4 regions of the Viridibacillus sp. d25.2 genome follow, and region 1 is predicted to be linked to each of the others. Evidence: riboswitches for the same ligand, from Rfam matches in the RefSeq annotation. Region 1 holds a riboswitch; each other region holds the start of a gene.
The links. A riboswitch is a leader RNA that binds a small molecule or an ion and turns the genes downstream of it on or off. The one in region 1 is predicted to bind S-adenosylmethionine.

Region 1 (5,209 bases):
ATAATCATACGGACCAAAAGAATCGAAATGTTCCTGATCAAATGTAGATGATAAGTATATTGGAACATTAACTGCACCAGTTTTTTGCTCGTAATTACCACGAGTAGAAGCGGTGATTAAACTTGTTTCGATTTGTTCATTAATTGAACTCATATGATGACACCTCTTTTTCTAAGATAGAAAAAACTTGTTGTAAATCGGCGATTAAATCTTCTGCTTCTTCAATACCCACTGAAAAGCGAAGTAAAGAGTTATCAACACCTCGAGCTATACGTTCTTCTTCTGGAATATCCGCATGTGTTTGTGTAGTTGGATATGTGATAAAGCTTTCCACACCGCCCAAGCTTTCAGCAAAGACGATTAATTTCAAGCCTTCTAAAAACTTACCAACTAAGTCACCTTTTTGTAAACGGAAAGAAATCATCCCGCCTTTACCAGCAAACAGAACGTCTTTTACTAAAGGTTCTTGTTCTAGATAAGCCGCGATATGCTTAGCATTTTCCGTATGTTGTTTCATGCGAAGATGTAATGTTTTTAATCCTCGTAGCAGTAACCATGAGTCGAATGGAGCAAGTGTTGCACCTGCAGCATTATGATTTGTGAATAGTTTTTCGCTAAGCTCTTTACCTTTACTAACGACAAGACCAGCCAAAACATCATTATGACCACCGATGTATTTAGTCGCACTATGTAGAACAATATCAGCGCCTAGCTCTATTGGACGTTGATAGTAGGGTGTTAAGAATGTATTATCGACGATGAGAAGTAAATTATGTTTTTTCGCAAGCTTTGCATATAGCTCAATATCAATTTCCTGTATTAACGGGTTAGTAGGAGTCTCAATAAAAATGGCGCGCGTTTTGTCGTTAATGAAGGACTCAACTTCTTCAGTTGAAGAGAATTTCGCATATTGAGGTTTGATAGCATATTGTTCATGGTATTGAGCAAGTAAACGGTAAGTTCCACCATAAATATCCTCTGGTAAAATAAGCTCATCACCTGATTTGAAAAGGGATAGTACTAATTGAATAGCAGCCATCCCACTACTACAGGCAAAGCCAGCGTCTCCGGATTCTAAGTTAGCTATAGCTTCCTCTAATACAGATCGTGTTGGATTTTTTGTCCTTGTATAATCGTAGCCAGTAGATTGGCCAAGACCCGCATGTTTATAGGCTGTCGAAAGGTAAATCGGGGTGTTAATAGCACCAGTTTTTTGATCAGTGTTATTGCCAAGCTGAACTAGGCGTGTTTCAATACGATTGTTTGTCATCATGTCATCATCCTTTATAAAAAATTAAAAGGCCCTCTAAGGAAGAGGGCCTTCAAAATATGAAGTCAATTTCCTTATCTACAAGACTACGTCTACTGGAATTAGCACCTTGCCACAAATAGGGTGGTTGCTGAGATATCGACGGGCCAAGTCCCTCCATCTCTCTTGATAAGTGAGTATATTCAATTGTTTGAAAGTTAATAATAATGAAATTTTAACACGCGAACATGAGAATATCAACATTATTATGAAACAATATAATTTGAAAAGTTTATAAATTTTGAGAAGTGGTACATTTTTTATATGAATATGCTATTATTTGCATAGTTGAATTGGAAGGTGACAAGATGAATTTAAATGACATAGCTGTTAATCGGTTATTACAAGAATTTAAATTTGAAGAAGCTCAAATGATGCTAGAGCAAGCAGTAGTGGAAAAAAGAGATATACAATCGCTCCATAACTTAGCATGTTTTTATATTAAAGACGCTGAAGAATATTACAAAGCTTTACCGCTCTTAGCTGAAGTAATAGAGCAACAACCAAAACATTATTTTCCTTTTGCTTTACTCGGTGAAATTTATTTGCGAATGGAAAAATACATTTCAGCCATCAGAATTTTAGAATATGCTTTAAAAATGGAAGATACTGAAGTAGTCCATGCGAATTTGGCAGCAGCATATTTTAACATGGACAATTTTGAAAAAGCAGCAGAACATTATAAAAAGTCTGCAACTGATGGCGATTTTTTGAAATATGCGGAAATGGTTTCTTACTTACATTTAGATGATTACGATTCTGTACTTAATACGCTGAAAAAAGTTAATACAAATGATGAAAATTATATGGGTGAAGTAAATGTAGCTGAACTTTATGTGCAAATTAACTACTTTGATGAAGCAATTCCTTTGTTTGAAATAGGATGGAGAGAAATTGTTAGATCGTATGATTGGGTAGAACATTATGTTTATGCACTTATTCAATTAGGTAGAGTAGAAGAAGCGTCAGATATTATAGACAAGATGAAAACAGAAACAAATGATGAAATTGTAGAAAGTAGTGTAAGAGCAATAGATAAAGCGGTGATAGAGGAAAATTTTGAAGAATCCATTATGGACTTACAACATACAAAAGAAAAATATAATAAACTGATTGGCCGAATTTTAAAGGGCTACCGCCCAAGAATTTATTTCGAGCCATACTATGTTTCAAAATGTTATCTATATGACTGCAAAATACATGGTAATAAAACGTATGCCAAATTTGTTAATATGTAAATGGCCGAGAGATGGTGTCTTATCTCCTGCCATTTTTTTTATACGACTAATATCCCAAGTGTAATCATTGTTATCACTATGAAAGGTAGTCTTGAGAAGGGGATTGGGGTAATAACAGATGAACGAAGGAATTTCTGATACATATAAATTAATGAGTAGAATAAAAAAAACTTGCAATCTCAATAGAAATTGCAAGTCATTTAGTGAAAAAGTTATACTTTGAATTCCCCAACCACTTTTCGCAATTCGTCAGCTTGATTGGATAGTTCAATTGCTGAAGCTGTAATTTCTTGCATTGATGCAGAGCCTTCTTCAGCAGAAGCTGCTGAACGCTCTGTGCTCATTGCTGTATTTTCTGCAATCTGATTTACTTCTATAAAGGAAGCAGCCACTTCTTGGCTATAGCTTAAAGTTTGCTCAATTTGAATGACCATCTTGTTAATAATAGCTACAGTATCGTTTGTTTGTTTAATAATTTTATCTAAAGAAGCATTTGTTTCATTTGTCACTTCAACACCGTGTATGACATTTTGTACACCATCATGATTTTGTGTGATAATAGCTTGTACTTCTGATTGGATTGATGAAACGATCCCCGTTACTTCACGTGCTGCTTTTTGAGATTGCTCAGCTAGCTTTCGAACCTCATTTGCTACGACAGCGAATCCTTTACCATGTTCACCAGCACGAGCTGCTTCGATGGCTGCATTAAGGGCCAGTAAGTTTGTTTGTTCAGAGATATCAGTAATTGTACGAATAATGAAAGTGATGTCGGATGATTTTTTGCCTAGTGCTTCAACGGTTTCTGTAGTATTAGCCATAGTTTCTTCTATTAACATCATTACTTTTGAAGACTGTTCGACGGTTTTTCCACCAAGTTCAGCAGCAATCTTCATTTGATCAGTTGCTGTTTTCACATGTTCAGCATCTGTACTTAAGTAACGTGCAGCTTCTTCTAACAAATTCATCTTTTGAACTGCGTTATTCATACGTAGCATCGTTTGCTCGCTACCTTCAGCGATTTCACCTGTTGTATCGGCAATTGATTGGATAATATTCGAATTTTCATCGGCTGAAGCCATTAATTGTTGCCCACTAGCAGATACACTTTCAGCAAGTGTGCTCACGCGTTTTACTAATGAAGAGATGGATGTGATTAACACATTTGTACTATTGGCGATTTCAGCAAATTCATCTTTTGTTTTTACTTTTACTCGTTTTGTCAAGTCACCATTTGCTTGAGCAATATCCATAATAGATGTATTAATAGCTAATGTGTTACGTTTAATTGAACGGAACAAGAGGGTACCCGTTACAATAGTTAAAATAATAGACGATATTGTTAAAATCAAGAATATTATCAATGCAATTTCCGTTTGCTTTTCAAGTGATTTGATTTGTTCATTACTTTTCTTTATTAGCATGTCATTAATCATTTCAATATGCACATCTATATAACCCATGGCTGTCTTGCCATTTCCAGCGAGAACGAGTTTTTGAGCATTTTCAAGACCTGATTTTTGGCGAGTGTCAATCAATCGTTTCGAATACTGAATATAATTGTTATAAAATTGGTCGATGGAAGTAATTCGATCTAATTCTTCTTTTCGGTCAGCGAATATTTTTTGAAGATCTAATAAATTGGATTCAATTTGGTTTTTATCCTGACTATATTGTCTTAGGAAATTATCTTTTCCCGTTATAATATAACTTTGTTCAGAGTTAGATAGTTTCGCTATATCAGCAGCTAAACTATTTACTTTCATCTGTTCTACAAGATGCTTCCCTGTAAAAACCTTTAATTCGTTTTGAAGGTTTGACATATTTGAATAGGAAACAACAAGCATTGCTGATAGAATAATGATGAGTATCAAGAAGTTAGTAATAATGCGGCCGCGAATCATTTGGAAAAAGTTTGATTGAATAGGTCCATGAACTTCAATGTTATTTTGCTTTTTTTTCTTTCTGAAAAATGAAGCCATTGAAACTGATGTCTTATTAGTGCTTTGATCAGTGCTTTCCCTTACATTTCGCGCATTAATTTTGAATTTTTTTACCAATCTGTCACCCACTTTCCATATTTCTGTTGAATACTGTTCATTTTACTTCTTTATGAAAGAATATTCTATACTTTTCAAAAAATATATCGTGACTAAGTAACTATTAGGAGGGAGATATTCATGAATCATTCGTTCTACAGTTATGTTCAAACATTTCGTGGTGGTGAAAAACATGATGAAAAAGCTTCGTTTGCAGAAGCAGCTTTTCAAGATCATGGTTTTCCTAAACAATCAACAGATTTCCATATGCTTTCGAGATACATCGAAGAAAAAGCAGATGACGAAATGAGCGCACGTGTTTTTGATGAACTTTGGTATTTATACGAATTAAAATATAATTAATTTAAGTTATTATTAAGTAACAATGGGGTAAATTAATTAATAAAATTTTTAAAATTTATTTAAGATAATATTTGTCAGAGGTCAGACTTTCTTGGTACAATGCTTGTAGCATCATAGCTGTTTTATAGAAATATGATGAATAACTATACTAATGAAAAGAGTGATACTAATGAGTATTCATATTAATGCCAAACAAGGCGATATCGCAGAAATCGTTCTACTTCCTGGAGATCCATTACGTGCGAAATACATTGCAGAAA
Region 2 (5,209 bases), 1.3 Mb from region 1:
CGGTGAATTTGTATACATCGCTCCTGTTGAATTCTCAGGCTTCTTTAAATGGACGAAGGGGAAAGTAACACCGGGTTATTTTAAAATGAGTGCGACAGACTCTTCTGATAATCCAAAATTCATCAAATCAGAAATGAAATATACAACCTCTTCTTTCTTAAACTACAATATTGAGCGTCATATTCGTTTAGAAAATCCGACGAAAATATTCTACGGTGAGCCGCAGCTTGAAGTAGATGATGACGGTAAACCGTATTATATTCGTTCATATGGTAAATTTATTACGGCTCGTAACGGCTTTGACGCAGAGGGAGTTGTCATGGTCGATGCTGAAACTGGTAAATCCCAAACATTTGCATTAAAAGATGTCCCAGCATTTATCGATGGTGCAATTTCTCCTGAAGCAGTTAGTCTTCAAAATAGCTATTTCGGTAACTATATTCATGGTTTCTGGAATAGTAAATTTGGTAAAAAAGATGTGAAATTACCTTCAGATGAAGGAACTGAAGCAAATGTTAGCCCGATATTTGATGAGAATGGCGATATGTACTACTTCACAGACTTTACAAGTCCAAAAGAAGGTGTCGATTCGATGCTTGGCTATTCACTTACAAATGGTCGCACAGGAGAGGCAACATATTACACTGGAAACCAAGAAGAATCTTACATGGATTCTCAAGGTGCATTACAAATAATCGAAAAGAAATTCATCGAGAAAAAATGGCAAGGTCAAATGCCAATCATCTATAACTTCTATGGTGAAGCAAGCTGGTTAACACCAGTTCTTGATTCAAATGGTTTCTTACAAAACTATTTCATCGTCTCAGCTGCTAATCCTGAGCTTTCAGTTTCAGGTACAACTCCAAATGAGGCATTAAGACAATATAAATCGATCTTAAGCCGTGGTGGCAGTTCTGTAAACGGTAGCTCGCAACAAGAACAAGCGACAATTAAAGGGAAAGTTGTTCGAGTTTATAAAGAGAAAAATGGCGATTTCACAACCGTATCGTTTATGTTAGATAACAAAGATAACTATAGTGTTAACTCAGAAGTTGTACCGCTAGCAATCTATCTAGAAGAAGGCGACAAAGTCGAAGTGAAATATATCAACTCTGGCGAAGTCTTCTTACCTGTAAAAGAGCTAGTAATAGAAGGATTAGTAAAAGAATAAAATTAAACCTGTCACTACATAGTGACAGGTTTTTTCATAGATTTATGATTAAGTGAAGTGAAAGAGATGATGCGTATTAAAAGGAATCGAATTAGGTCAACTACAAATTAAAAACCTCTGAAACTAGATGTCCCTAATTTCAGAGGTTCTTTTATTACTTCCAATTAAATCCTTTTTGTGCCAAAAATTCATTAATATGTGGTCGGCGTTGCTCTATTAAGAAGTCAGCCATTTGTTTTGTCCAGGTAGCCATTTTACGATTTGATCCACGACTAGCGTAGTAAGCTTCCATTGTTGCATCATATTCATCTAGCAATGTGTCATATTGTTCTACATCATAATTATTTTCATGTAGTACAGCTTCTACTGGTAAACGGGGTTTTGTTTCATTTCGCTTCGTAGGTACACCGATTGTCATAGCAAACAAGGGGAAAACGTATTCTGGAAGCCCGAATAATTCGCTTATTTCATTTGGATTATTACGCGCTCCACCAATATAACAAATACCATAGCCTTGGTCTTCAGCAGCAATAACGAAGTTTTGAGCGAAAAGTGCAACATCTGCAACACCTACAAGTACGTTTTCCGCAGAGTCAGCAATAATTTCTATACCATTTTTTTGACCAGCAACTTGCAGTCGTTTAAAATCTACACAAAATAAAAACGAAGCACCTGCTGTTCCAAATTGGAACTCATTATTTGAAAGTTCTCCAAGTTTTTTCTTCTTATCTTCATCCGTAACCCAAATGACGCTGTATGCTTGTACGAAATGCGAGCTTGCCGCCATTTGTGCTGTTTCAATTAAATCGATAACGACTTCTTTAGGAATAATTTCTCCTGTATATTTGCGTACAGAAGAGTGACTACGTAGTAATTCTTTTACCATAATTCGAAACCCCTTTGTGAAATAAAAATATTTACTTTCTTTAGGCTACCATAATTTAAAGTCTACTTAAATTAATTTCATATGAGTAAACAGAGTATCTATTAAAATAATTTTCAGAAAAAACAAATAAAAGTATTGACATCAGTTTGATATATCTTCTATACTTGTCAACAAGATGGAACTGAATCAAATACTCTTATCAAGAGCGGCGGAGGGATAGGCCCTGCGATGCCCAGCAACCGGTGAGTGATGAACTCACAATGGTGCTAATTCCTACAGATTTTTAATCGGATCTGACAGATAAGGGGAGGAAAAATTGCGTATGCAACCCTCTTCTTAGCGAAGAGGGTTTTTGTTTTTCCATAAAATCCTCATCACACCTCCGATTTGCCATCTTAAAAAAACATTTAGGAGGAATAAATGATGACTAACTTACGTCCAGAAACTTTATTATTACACGGTGGCCAAGTAGCAGATCCAACAACAGGTGCACGTGCAGTACCAATTTATCGTACAACTGCTTACGCTTTTAATAGTACGGAGCATGCTCAAAAACTATTTGCGCTTGAAGAACCCGGTAATATTTATTCTCGTATTATGAACCCAACTGTCGATGTATTCGAAAAACGCGTTGCACTTTTAGAAGGTGGAACAGCAGCAGTAGCACTATCTTCAGGAATGGCTGCTATTTCATTTTCAATTTTAAATATTGCTCGTGCTGGAGATCATATCGTTGCTTCGGGTAGTTTATATGGCGGTACATATAATTTATTAGCCAATACTTTACCGCGCTATGGCATTACAGCTTCATTTGTAGATGAAAGAGATCCTGAAAATTTCCGTTCAGCAATTCAAAAAAATACAAAAGCGATTTATGTGGAAACAATCGGTAATCCAAGTTTAACTGTAGTAGATATTGAAGCCTTGGCAAATATCGCGCATGAAAATGAGATTCCATTAATTGTTGATAATACATTCCCATCACCATATGGTTCAAATCCAATCGAGTTCGGAGCAGATATTGTAGTACACTCTGCAACAAAATGGATTGGTGGACACGGTACAGTTATCGGTGGAGTCGCTGTTGATGCTGGAAAATTTGGTTGGACACAAGGGAAATTCCCTGACTATACTGAGCCAGATGCATCTTATCATGGTATTCGCTATGGTGTTGATGCTGCAAGTGCTGCATTCGCAACTCGTCTGCGCGTTCAATTACTACGTGATTTTGGTCCAACATTAAGTCCTGACAATGCATTCCAATTAATTCAAGGTCTTGAAACGCTACATTTACGTGTACCACGTCACAATGAAAATGCACAAAAAGTTGCAGAATATCTACGTAGTCACGAAAATGTAGAGTGGGTTAGCTTCAATGGCTTTGAAGATAGCGCAGCTCATGAAAATGCAAAAAAATATTTAAAAAATGGCTTTGGCTCAGTTCTAACATTCGGTATTAAAGGTGGGCGTGAAGCCGGTCGTCAATTAATTGATAATATCGAGTTATTCTCCCATGTAGCTAATGTTGGTGATGCACGTTCGTTAATTATTCATCCAGCATCTACAACACACCAACAGTTAAGTGCGGAAGAATTAGTTGTAGCAGGAGTATCTGAAGAGCTTGTACGATTATCAATTGGTTTAGAAGCGATTGAAGATATTATTGCAGCTCTAGATAATGCTTTCGCAAAAGTAGATGAAGCGGTAGTAGCAAAATAAGATTTATATAAGAAGAAAAGATCAAGACAAGGGATGACGAGAGGCATTATGTCATCCTTTTTCCTGTTCAAAGTATAATATTTTATACTTTGAACATTTTGTCTCAAAATTTAAAATACAGTTAAGGTGTTATTACTAATGGATTCGTTTGACCTTTCTAGAAAAACAATTGTCCTCTCTGGAAAGATTTTTCTTGTAATCTTTTCATTAATAGTCTAAAATCATCAATAAGTAAAAAATTGAAACACAGTGTATTAGTGATAAATAGAATTGCTAAACACTATTTGAAGGACTATTTGTAAAGGGATTATGAGGCATACACGCTGTGAAGGGGTTTAATACAATAGTACAGCAACATAATTAGCAAATAGCGATATATCTTTTTCTCTGAATTAATTGGAAGTCAATATCATATGGTGTTGTGCTGAAGAACAAACATGATCTGATTACGCAATGAGTTTTAACATCTGATTTTGATATTCTCAAAACTAGATGGGGTTTGAACACAATTTGGAGATTGAGTGTAAGATTGCAATATTATTTTGGAGGCGATCGTATGGCAGCAGTAAAGGTAGCAATTCTAGGATTTGGTACTGTAGGGCAAGGAATTTATCATATCATAAATGAAAAGCGTGAACAGTTTAAGGAGACATTAGGAGTAGATATTGAAATTGCTAAAATTTTAGTGCGTGACGTGACTAAACCTCGTTCAAATGCACCGCAAGAGTTAATAACAGATAACTTTGAAGATATTTTAGCCATTCCAGATTTACAAGTTGTATTCGAAGCAATTGTTGGTGAAGAGCCAGCATTCAGATATTCAGCACTTGCAATCGAAAGTGGCTGTAACGTAATTACAGCTAACAAAGTAATGTTCTCTAAACACGGCCTATCTTTACAAGAAAAGGCGAAACAATATGGCGTACAAGTGGGCTATGAAGCAACAACTGCTGGTGGCGTTCCTGTCATCAAAACCATGCAAAATATCTTACGAGTAAATGATGTACACCATATTCAAGGAATCTTGAATGGTACATCAAACTATATCCTAACTCAAATGCGTAGTGAAGGCCTAGCATTCAATGATGTATTAAAAGATGCACAAAGCCTAGGATACGCTGAAGCGGATCCTTACAATGATATTTCTGGTCAAGATGCTTTCCGAAAACTTATGATTCTAAGTGCGTTAGCATTTGGTAAACAACCAAGATGGGAAGATGTTGATGTAATTGGTATTACTGAAATCACTTCCGAGCAAGTTGAAGAAGCTTCTGCAAAAGGCTTACGTTACCGCCATGTAGCAGATGTACAATTAGGCGTAGATGGAGAGTTAATCGCCAAAGTTGGGCCTGAGTTAGTTGGACCAGAACATCCACTTTACTCAATTGAAGGTGTTAATAACGCAGTAGCTCTTGATACAAACTACATTGGTA
Region 3 (5,209 bases), 420 kb from region 1:
TAATGTAAATATATCTGGATATTGCATTAAATCTCAAAGGAGGGGATTACCCAAGAAACGTCTCGTTTAAGAAGGAATAAAATTAATAGTAATTTAAAAAAATTAAGAAATGGAGAGAACTATTGAACATTTTAGTAACTGGTGGAGCAGGGTACATAGGCTCGCATATTTGTATTGAGTTAATACAAACTGGTCATGAAATTATTATTGTAGATAATTTTTCAAATAGCAATATGGAAGTAATCAATCGTTTAGAAGCCATTACAAAGAAAAAAATAACATTTTTCCCCATAGATATTTACAATCAAGAAGAATTTGAAAAGGTATTTCAAAATTATTCAATTGATAGTGTCATCCATTTAGCTGGTTCAAAATCAGTTTCAGAATCCCTCAGCAATCCAATCAAATACTATCTGCAAAATTTAGTATGCACGATCCAACTAGTCAGTCTGATGAATAAGTACAAAGTACATCAACTAGTTTTCAGTTCATCAGCAACTGTTTATGGTACTCCTGAACAATGTCCAATCCCTGAAACCGCAACTTTAAAAACAGAAAACCCCTACGGTACAACGAAGTTAGCTGTAGAAAAATTCTTATATGAATTTGCACAATCTAACCATTCTTTTTCAATTGTTTTATTACGATATTTTAATCCAATTGGAGCACATGAAAGTGGCATGATAGGAGAGGATCCCTTCACAATTCCAAATAATTTGATGCCTTATATAACCCAAGTTGCAACAGGTAAATTACCTTTTTTGAATATTTACGGAAATGATTATCCGACTCTTGATGGAACGGGGATACGTGATTATATTCATGTAGTTGACTTGGCAAAAGGTCATGTAAAGGCATTGCAAAGTTTAAAAGAGAAGTATGGTTGGAGAGTATTTAACCTAGGAACTGGTGAGGGGTATAGCGTCTTACAAGTGGTAAAAACATTCGAATATGTATCAGGTATACCAATACCATATCTTATAAGCGATCGGCGTAAAGGTGATGTTGCAATTAGCTATGCTGATGCGACAAAAGCAAAACAACAACTGAATTGGGCTGCAGAAAAATCGTTAGAAGATATGTGTCGAGATGCATGGAGATGGCAAAGAAATAATCCAAATGGTTATAAAGACGGAAATATAAGAGAAGATCAGTTGTTATACTTAACGGACCTGTAGTTGTTGCATAAAAATGGAATATTGTCTATACTATATTAAACATACTTAATTACTATGATTTAAACTATTTACTGCTAAGCCCTATAGGAAATCTATAAGGGCTTATTTTCTATGGTTAAATTAACAGAAATGTTTGCTTATCTGACAATTTAATGATAGGATTAAGGTAATTAAATATTCTTATCAAGAGAAGCCGAGGGAAAAGGCCCTGTGAAGCTTCAGCAACCTCTGATTCATTCAGAAAGGTGCTAAGTCCTACAAGACATTTGTCTTGGAAGATAAGAAACGAGCGTATTAAGTTAGCCCTCATTCTTATCCATAGAATGAGGGCTTTTAATATGAGAATACATAACAAACATGAGGGAAAGGAAGAGAAGTAGCTATGCCAATTAATATTCCGAAAAACCTTCCGGCAACGGAATTACTAAAAAAGGAAAAAATCTTCGTAATGGAAGAGGATCGTTCGAAGAGTCAAAATATTCGGCCTTTAAATATATTGATTTTGAACTTAATGCCAGAAAAAGAGAAGACAGAGCTTCAATTATTACGTCTATTAGGTAATACACCCCTACAAGTAAATGTAACATTTTTAAATACAGCGACGTATGTTTCAAAAAATGTTAGTGAAACGCATTTAGAATCTTTTTATACGACTTTTGAACATATTAAACATCGTCGGTTTGACGGCATGATTATAACGGGTGCACCGATTGAACTAATGGAATTTCAAGATGTTGATTTTTGGGAAGAAATCGTTAGTATTATGGATTGGACAAAATCAAATGTTACATCTGTATTGCATATATGTTGGGGTGCCCAAGCTGCACTTTATCATCACTACGATATTGGTAAATTCCCTCTTGCTAAGAAATGCTCAGGTATTTATGATCATACAATCACAGATCCAACTGTGAAGCTTGTTCGTGGCTTTAATGATATTTTCACTGCACCACATTCACGAAATACTTCTATATCTATCGAAGAAGTTGAATCCCATCCAAAGCTAAAACTACTGTCAGCTTCTGATGATGCGGGTGTATTTATTGTGATGTCAGAAGATGAAAAACAGATCATGATTACTGGGCATTTAGAATACGATGCTCATACATTGGCAGATGAATATTCACGTGACGTTGCAAAAGGTTTGGATATAGAGGTTCCAAAAAACTACTTCCCTAATGATGATCCAACAAAGCTGCCAATTAATACTTGGCGTTCCCATACGCATTTATTGTTCTCTAACTGGCTGAACTATTATGTTTATCAGGAAACACCATTTGAGTGGGAATAAAAAGATACCCTATTCTATTTGTTAAATGGTATAGGGCATCTTCTTTTGTATGTAAAGACTCTTAATAAGTAAAGACCATTTTCTTTTAAAATCTAAAGGTATGCACTTTCAACGCATACTTTATGCTATGATAAATGTAATTTATCTCGAAAGGAAGACAATAAATGAACTCACCTTTTACATTTATTCATACAGAACCAAAAAATATGGATTCAACTAAAAAATACCCAGCCATTTTTTTATTACATGGAATGGGAAGTAATGAGCAAGACTTACCGGGCTTAGTAGCAGATTTCGAAGATAATTGTCATATCTTCAGTTTACGTGGTCCTATTACACATAAACCTGGTTATGCTTTCTTTACGATTCAAGACATAGGAGCACCAGAACGTCCAGTATTTGATAAAGTCGCTCATTTTATTCGAGAATTTATAGAAGAAGCATCGTTTATTTATAATATTGATTTAGAAAAAATTGTATTAATGGGCTTTAGCCAAGGAGCAATTTTAGCACAATCATTAGCATTTGTTTTAGGTGACAAATTAACAGCTGTTGTCGCTTTAAGCGGTTATGTTCCTGATTTTGTGAAAAACGAATATCATAAACAATCAGTAGAACATATGCCAATTTTCATCTCACACGGGGAATATGACTATGTTATACCACATCAGTGGGGCATTGAAAGTAAGGAATTCTTTGAGTCATTAGGTGCAACTGTCACTTTTAAGAGTTATCCAGACGGACACGGTGTTACACCAGCTAATCATTTGGATTTAATTACTTTCTTAAAAGAACAAATCTCTTAACTAAAATTTAGAAGCCATGAGCAACTTTTTGCTCATGGCTTATTTATATTTATATTAATTGTAAATACCAACAACCTTAAAATATATATATGATATTTTGTTAAAAAACATAGACCTCGCTAGTCTATATACAAAAGATCAAAACACGGTCTCTAAGAGAAAAAACTTACTAGCAAAAAGCCAGTAAGGAAAAAGGAACTCGAAACTATATATTAATATCTTGCTTCAAACGTGAATATAATTGTTCTTTATTTCGAGGGAAGGGTGCATCTGCTGCAAGTATTCCAATCAGTTGTAATTGTTCGGCTGTTTCAAATATCCAAGGCTTCTCAAGATGAGCTTGAGCAAGCAAGTTAGGCTGCTTAAAAACAGAGATGGGATCACCATGATAAAGTATCTTACCGTCGCTCATAACAATAATTTCATCGGCCCATTCATATGCAAAATGCACATCGTGAGTTGATAGTATTATGGTTTTATGTGGTTTATGAATCGTATTTAATAGTGCCATGATTTGCTTAGAATAATATGCATCAAGACCTGCAGACGGTTCATCTAATATAAAAACATCTGGATTCATTGCTAATACCCCAGCAATAGCGACACGTTTTTTCTGACCTAAACTTAAAAAGTGAATCGGCTTTTGTTGTAGGGGAGTGACTTCAGTTTCTTTCATCGCCCACTCCACTTGTTTGATAACCTTTTCTTTTGACCAGCCAAGGTTCATAGGACCAAACGAGATATCATGTTTAACTGTACCAGAAAACAATTGAGAATCCGGATCTTGGAAAACGATCCCCACTTGCTCCCGTAACTGCAATAAAGCTTTGCGTCCATATGTCATCTGCCGGCCATTAAAATATATTTCACCAGAACTTGGTTGTAATATCCCATTTAAATGTTGAAATAATGTAGATTTACCAGCACCATTATTACCAAGTAATGCAATTTTTTTGCCCTTTTTAATAGAAAGAGAAAGGTCTTTTAATGCAATAGTGCCGTCTGCATAGCTATGTGTAAGATGTTGTATTTTAAAAAATAGCTCATCCATTTAGAATACCTCCAAACTCAAAATAAACAGCTACAATGCTAATAGAAATTAGTACAACGCATAACCAATTTCGTTTTGAAAATGAGTATGTATCCTCTAATAATTTTATATCTTCCATATAACAGCGTGAATTCATAGCTATAGTTAATTCCTTCGAACGTTGAAAAACATGTACAAACAACGAAGAAATAAGTAAACCTAATGAATGTAAACTTTGTTTAATAGTTATATAACCAAGTCGGGAATTTTGCGCTTGATGGATTTTTAGTGATGCTTCTAAAAAAACGAAAATGAATCGATATGTGATTTCTATCAATTCTAGTAAAAGAGTAGGAACTTTTAATTTTCGAAATACATGTAATATATCATGTACCGGGGTCGTTAATGTTAAAAAGTATAAGCAACTAATACTACCAAGAACAGTAAAAAAAAGTTGGATTGCCATTTCTAAACTACGTTTTGTTATAAAAATATGCAATCCAAAAACCTCTGTCGTCCAAAGTGGTGTAGGTATGAGGCCATTATTCCCTGTAAATGAAATCAAAATGGTCAGCATACTCGTTAAAAGAAAAAAAACAGGTACTAATAATAACTTGATATAGTATTTAAAAGGAATTTTTGCGCCTAAAATTGTAAAAGCACTCATCACAGTAAATGTGATGAGTGATACAAGAGTGTCTTTCACAGTTAAAGAAAATAACATCAGAAAAAAGGTAAATGCCATTTTTTCGATAGGATGAATATGCTTCCAACGATTCATATAAGCATATTTATCAATAAGGATCATCTTTAATTTGACTCTCTTTGTTATTGCCATTATTCTTGCGTTTGTGTTTACCTCGTGTTAAGCCAATAAAGTAACCGATAAATCCAGCACCAATGG
Region 4 (5,209 bases), 1.9 Mb from region 1:
TGTAAAAAAAGGCGCTCTTGTTGGGATGGCTTCAATTATCCTAGATGGTGCTGAAATTGGTGAAGGTGCATTTATTGGTGCTGGCAGTCTCGTTTCACAAGGTAAGAAAATTCCTCCAAACACATTAGCATTTGGACGCCCTGCAAAGGTTATTCGCGAGTTAACTGAAGAAGATAAAAAAGATATGGATCGCATTGTGAATGAGTATTATGAAAAAGGACAATATTATAAATCACTACAAAAATAGCTAAATCTAGAAGCCTGAGTATCTTTTTTCATACGATTTCTCAGGTTTTTTAATTTCTTATTGTGAGTTTCTTCTATATAAAAACAAAAAATATCCCAAGCTACATTTGATTACTAAAATAATCAATATGTAACTCGGGATATTTAGTATTATTGGGATTTTCCAGAATGAATTACAGTCCGGCTTTATCTTTTAAAACGGCAGCTTTATCTGTAGCTTCCCACGGAACATTCAAATCTGTACGGCCGAAATGACCATAAGCAGCTGTTTGTTTGTAGATAGGACGTCGTAAATCAAGCATTTTAATAATGCCTGCTGGGCGTAAATCAAATAATTCACGAACCCACTCAACTAAATCTACTTCTTTCACTTTACCAGTACCGAAAGTATCGATTGCAATTGAAACTGGTTGTGCAACACCAATCGCATAAGCAAGTTGTACTTCACAACGCTCAGCAAGTTCAGCTGCTACAATATTTTTTGCAACATAACGTGCTGCATAAGCTGCAGAACGGTCAACCTTAGTTGCATCCTTACCAGAGAATGCACCGCCACCATGACGAGCGTATCCACCGTAAGTATCTACGATAATTTTGCGTCCTGTTAACCCTGCATCACCTTTTGGTCCACCAATTACAAAGCGACCAGTTGGGTTGATAAAGTATTTTGTGTTCTCATCAAGTAATTCAGTAGGAACAACCGGAGCAATTACGTGCGTTTGTAAATCTTCTTTAATTTGCTCTAATGTCACTTCTGGATCATGTTGAGTTGAAATAACGATTGTGTCAACGCGAACAGGATGATTATTTTCATCATATTCAATTGTCACTTGAGTTTTACCATCCGGACGTAAATAAGCCAACTCTTGTGTTTTACGAACTTCTGATAATCGACGAGCTAATTTATGTGCCAAGCTAATAGGTAAAGGCATTAACTCAGGTGTTTCATTACAAGCGAATCCAAACATTAAACCTTGGTCACCTGCACCAATTGCTTCAATGTCTTCATCAGTCATTGAACCTTCACGTGCTTCAAGAGCTTGGTCAACTCCCAATGCGATATCAGCTGACTGCTCACCGATTGCTGTTAAAACAGCAACGTTTTCACCATCAAAGCCATATTTACCACGCGTATAGCCGATTTCCATTACCGTTTCACGAACGATTTTAGGAATATCAACATAAGTTGATGTTGTAATCTCTCCTGCTACTAATACAAGACCAGTTGTTACTGTAGTTTCACACGCAACACGTGCATTCGGGTCTTTTGAAACGATTTCATCTAAAATGGCATCCGAAATTTGATCACAAATTTTATCTGGATGTCCTTCTGTTACACTCTCTGATGTAAACAGTCGACGGTTTGTCATTTGGTTTCCTCCTATTATCTGCGAGATTGCCTCGGAAATGATACGGTACTCATTACCCATGTTAGTTCTTTCCAGTAGGATTGAACGCCAAGCCGTTGCTGCTTTTAACACGAGGATTCTAGAAAGTGCCACTATATATAAATAGAACCGCATAAATTACATATACTTATCAAAAATTTAGGAATTGGTCTATTTTAAATAAAAAAACCCTTCCACCCATTATTACTAATGAGTGGAAGGGAATAATTCATAAGCACCTTTCACTCTTATCGTTCAAGGATCAAATCCTTGCATCAGATTAAGCACCAGCGCATCACATAAAAACACAATGCAGGTTGCCGGGTTTCATAGGGCCTGACCCTCCACCAGCTCGGGATAAGAGTATCCGTTCAATACCACATATTAGAACATTATAGCTTAGTTGTCAACACCTTTTTTATTTCTTAAAAAAAAGTACAATTTTCATAAAAATTATATTGCAATTAGTATAGATTATTTAACTAAATGTGTTATACTAATTTCGAAAATGAAATATAAATCCCCTCTAACAAGAGAAATAATATAAAAAGGATGGTACGTAAAACGATGAATTCAGTAGAAATTACGAATGAACTGAAGGAATTATTGAAAGGTGAAAATATTCTGGAACAACTTTCAGTACCACAATTAACAGAAAAAGCTACTTCACGCGGTGAAGCTATCCTAACTGTTGATGGTGCTGTAAGAGCAGTCACAGGAAAATATACAGGTCGTTCTCCTAAAGATAAATATATGGTCGAAGAAGAAAGTTCGAAAGACAAAATTGATTGGGGTAAAGTAAATAGACCAATCTCATCAGACATCTTCGATTCATTGTACACTAAAGTAGTTAACTACTTGAAAGAAAAAGAAGAATTATTTGTATTTAACGGTTTTGCAGGTGCAGATACATCATCTCGTTTAGCTATTCGAGTAGTAAATGAATACGCTTGGCATAACCTATTTGCACATCAATTATTCATTCGTCCTACTGAAGCAGAGCTAGAAACACATGAAGCTGACTTCACAATCGTTTCTGCTCCAACTTTCAAAGCGGACCCAGCAGTAGATGGAACTGATTCTGAAACTTTCATTATCGTTTCTCTTGAAAAACGCATCATCCTAATTGGTGGAACTGAATACGCTGGTGAGATGAAAAAATCGATTTTCAGTATAATGAACTACTTATTACCACAACAAGGTATTCTTTCAATGCACTGTTCAGCAAACGTTGGTGAAGCAGGCGATGTAGCACTATTCTTCGGTTTATCTGGAACAGGTAAAACGACTTTATCTGCAGATGCAGATCGTAAATTAATCGGTGATGATGAGCATGGTTGGTCTGACAACGGTGTATTCAATATCGAAGGTGGATGCTATGCAAAAACTATCAACCTTTCTAAAGAGAAAGAACCTGAGATTTACAATGCTATCAGTTTTGGTACTGTGTTAGAAAACGTAGTAGTTGATGAAGAAACACGTATTCCTGACTACGACGATGGTTCACTAACAGAAAATACTCGTGTTGCTTACCCAATTCAAAATATCGAAAACATTGTTGATCCATCTGTTGCAGGTCATACAAAAACAATCATCTTCTTAACTGCAGATGCATTTGGCGTATTGCCTCCAATCAGTAAATTAACAAAAGAGCAAGCAATGTATCACTTCTTAAGTGGTTTCACATCTAAATTGGCAGGTACTGAACGCGGTGTTACTTCACCTGAACCAGTATTCTCAACATGCTTCGGTTCTCCATTCCTACCACTTCCAGCAACAGTTTATGCTGAAATGTTAGGTAACAAAATCGATGAACACCAAGTAAATGTATTCTTAGTAAACACTGGTTGGACTGGTGGAGAATATGGCGTTGGTAACCGTATGAAACTTTCTTATACTCGTTCAATGGTTCGTGCCGCAATCGATGGCAAATTAAATAACGTCTTCACTGAAAAAGACGCTATCTTTGGCCTAGAAATACCTGTAGCTATTGAAGGTGTTCCAACTGAAGTATTAAATCCACGTAACGCTTGGGAAGATAAAAAAGCTTATGATCAAAAAGCTTCTGCTCTTGCTGACATGTTCCGAGAAAACTTCAAAAAATTCGGTGTTGTATCAGAAGATATCATGAAAAACGGCGGTCCTATCGCTTAATACAACTGAATTAAATTAGGAAAGACCACTCTCTGGGTGGTCTGCAGTAGTCGACAAAAGGCATTCAGAATGCTCACAACCTGAATGTCTTTTGTTATTTTTATATATTTTGGTTATTTGATCCTCTTATAGAGATAAAATGCGCTTTAAGTGTTAACTTGTATTTCGTTTATGAACTTTGCCAAGTACAATTTGCGAATTTCTTTAAAGTAGCATAAGGCCTTTTAGGTTGTCCACCACATCCTCAATTTTTCTCACAAGATGTTCTTTAGGTACTAATTGATCCAAAGCAATAATTTCAATTTGATCTCTTTCAGAATTTTTCTATTGTTATTATTTCCTATCATTCAGAAGATTTGTTTATATTACATGCGTAGTTGATTGGAGCGAAGGTGGCGACTCCTGCGGGACAAGCGGGACAGTCCAAGACCCTGCAGGAGCGTAGCGACGAAGCGGCTTGGCGCTCGCCCGCGGAAAGCGCCCACCGTAGCGGAAATCAACGGTCTTATATATTTAAAATAAAAAAGACTATAGAAAAACCCAAATTTCTTCGAGTTTGTCAACAAAAGTAACGTGGTGGTAAATCTCAATTTAGAGGAATTAGTCACGAACAAGTTTGTGCATTAGTTTGCGGTGGAAAGTTGCTTACACTCAATAAACGAAAACGCAACGATTCCATTAAGAAAAATGATACCATAACAATGCCTCCGTAAATATTTGTAGAGTAATAGCTATAATGAAATAATGAAGCCGTTTTAGCTAAGAAAAGGGAAGGTGTTTTTGAAAAGTTGACTATTTTCAAATTTGTTTATTTATCATTTAATTTAATTTATTTAATAGGATTAATTGTTTTATGGATATTTTATTTGCGATACAAAGATAAAGAAGTAAATGTTCTTACAGTGCATCGTATCATTACTATTATTATAATTTTTATTATTTTGAATATGGTGTTAGGGCTAATTAATGCTTTTGTGTAATTTTGGGGGCCATTATTAATTATTCGCTACTCAAAACAAGAAATGTATTCGATTTATATTTCGAATACGCTTATAATTTGAATGAAATCAACAATCAAGTTAGACATAGAATAAAGATAAAATACTCTTCGAATATTATCTTTTAAGGTTGTCCACCACATCCTCAATTTTTCTCACTCACAAGATGTTCTTGAGGTACTAGTTAATCCAAAGCAATCATTTCAAATTGACCTCTTTCAGAATTTTTCTATTGTTATTATTTCCTATCATTCAGAAGATTTGTTTATATTACATGCGTAGTTGATTGGAGCGAAGGTGGCGACTCCTGCGGGAAAAGCGGGACAGTTCAAGATCCTGCAGGAGCGTAGCGACGAAGCGGCTTGGCGCCCGCCCGCGGAAAGCGTCCACCGTAGCGGAAATCAACGGTCTTATCAATTTATA

Region 2: it holds a riboswitch for S-adenosylmethionine, as region 1 does, so the genes downstream of both, ACZLO7_RS20890 (O-acetylhomoserine aminocarboxypropyltransferase/cysteine synthase family protein) here and ACZLO7_RS14810 (methionine biosynthesis PLP-dependent protein) in region 1, are expected to answer to the same signal.
Region 3: it holds a riboswitch for S-adenosylmethionine, as region 1 does, so the genes downstream of both, metA (homoserine O-acetyltransferase MetA) here and ACZLO7_RS14810 (methionine biosynthesis PLP-dependent protein) in region 1, are expected to answer to the same signal.
Region 4: it holds a riboswitch for S-adenosylmethionine, as region 1 does, so the genes downstream of both, metK (methionine adenosyltransferase) here and ACZLO7_RS14810 (methionine biosynthesis PLP-dependent protein) in region 1, are expected to answer to the same signal.

Annotation. Positions count from the first base shown of each region.
Region 1 is NZ_CM196652.1:3,012,695-3,017,903, reverse strand. It holds gene ACZLO7_RS14815 (aminotransferase class I/II-fold pyridoxal phosphate-dependent enzyme) at 1-144, opposite strand, end outside; gene ACZLO7_RS14810 (methionine biosynthesis PLP-dependent protein) at 140-1,270, opposite strand; SAM riboswitch class I at 1,342-1,445, opposite strand; gene ACZLO7_RS14805 (tetratricopeptide repeat protein) at 1,618-2,547, shown strand; gene ACZLO7_RS14800 (methyl-accepting chemotaxis protein) at 2,760-4,607, opposite strand; gene ACZLO7_RS14795 (YozE family protein) at 4,728-4,949, shown strand; gene deoD (purine-nucleoside phosphorylase) at 5,119-5,209, shown strand, end outside.
Region 2 is NZ_CM196652.1:4,270,409-4,275,617, reverse strand. It holds gene ACZLO7_RS20900 (threonine/serine exporter family protein) at 1-1,171, shown strand, start outside; gene ACZLO7_RS20895 (NADPH-dependent oxidoreductase) at 1,326-2,057, opposite strand; SAM riboswitch class I at 2,251-2,364, shown strand; gene ACZLO7_RS20890 (O-acetylhomoserine aminocarboxypropyltransferase/cysteine synthase family protein) at 2,481-3,776, shown strand; gene ACZLO7_RS20885 (homoserine dehydrogenase family protein) at 4,333-5,209, shown strand, end outside.
Region 3 is NZ_CM196652.1:2,589,379-2,594,587, reverse strand. It holds gene galE (UDP-glucose 4-epimerase GalE) at 123-1,178, shown strand; SAM riboswitch class I at 1,356-1,463, shown strand; gene metA (homoserine O-acetyltransferase MetA) at 1,561-2,469, shown strand; gene ACZLO7_RS12935 (alpha/beta hydrolase) at 2,634-3,275, shown strand; gene ACZLO7_RS12930 (energy-coupling factor ABC transporter ATP-binding protein) at 3,481-4,326, opposite strand; gene cbiQ (cobalt ECF transporter T component CbiQ) at 4,319-5,113, opposite strand; gene ACZLO7_RS12920 (energy-coupling factor ABC transporter substrate-binding protein) at 5,100-5,209, opposite strand, start outside.
Region 4 is NZ_CM196652.1:1,115,793-1,121,001, reverse strand. It holds gene ACZLO7_RS05590 (gamma carbonic anhydrase) at 1-247, shown strand, start outside; gene metK (methionine adenosyltransferase) at 420-1,616, opposite strand; SAM riboswitch class I at 1,880-1,998, opposite strand; gene pckA (phosphoenolpyruvate carboxykinase (ATP)) at 2,202-3,788, shown strand.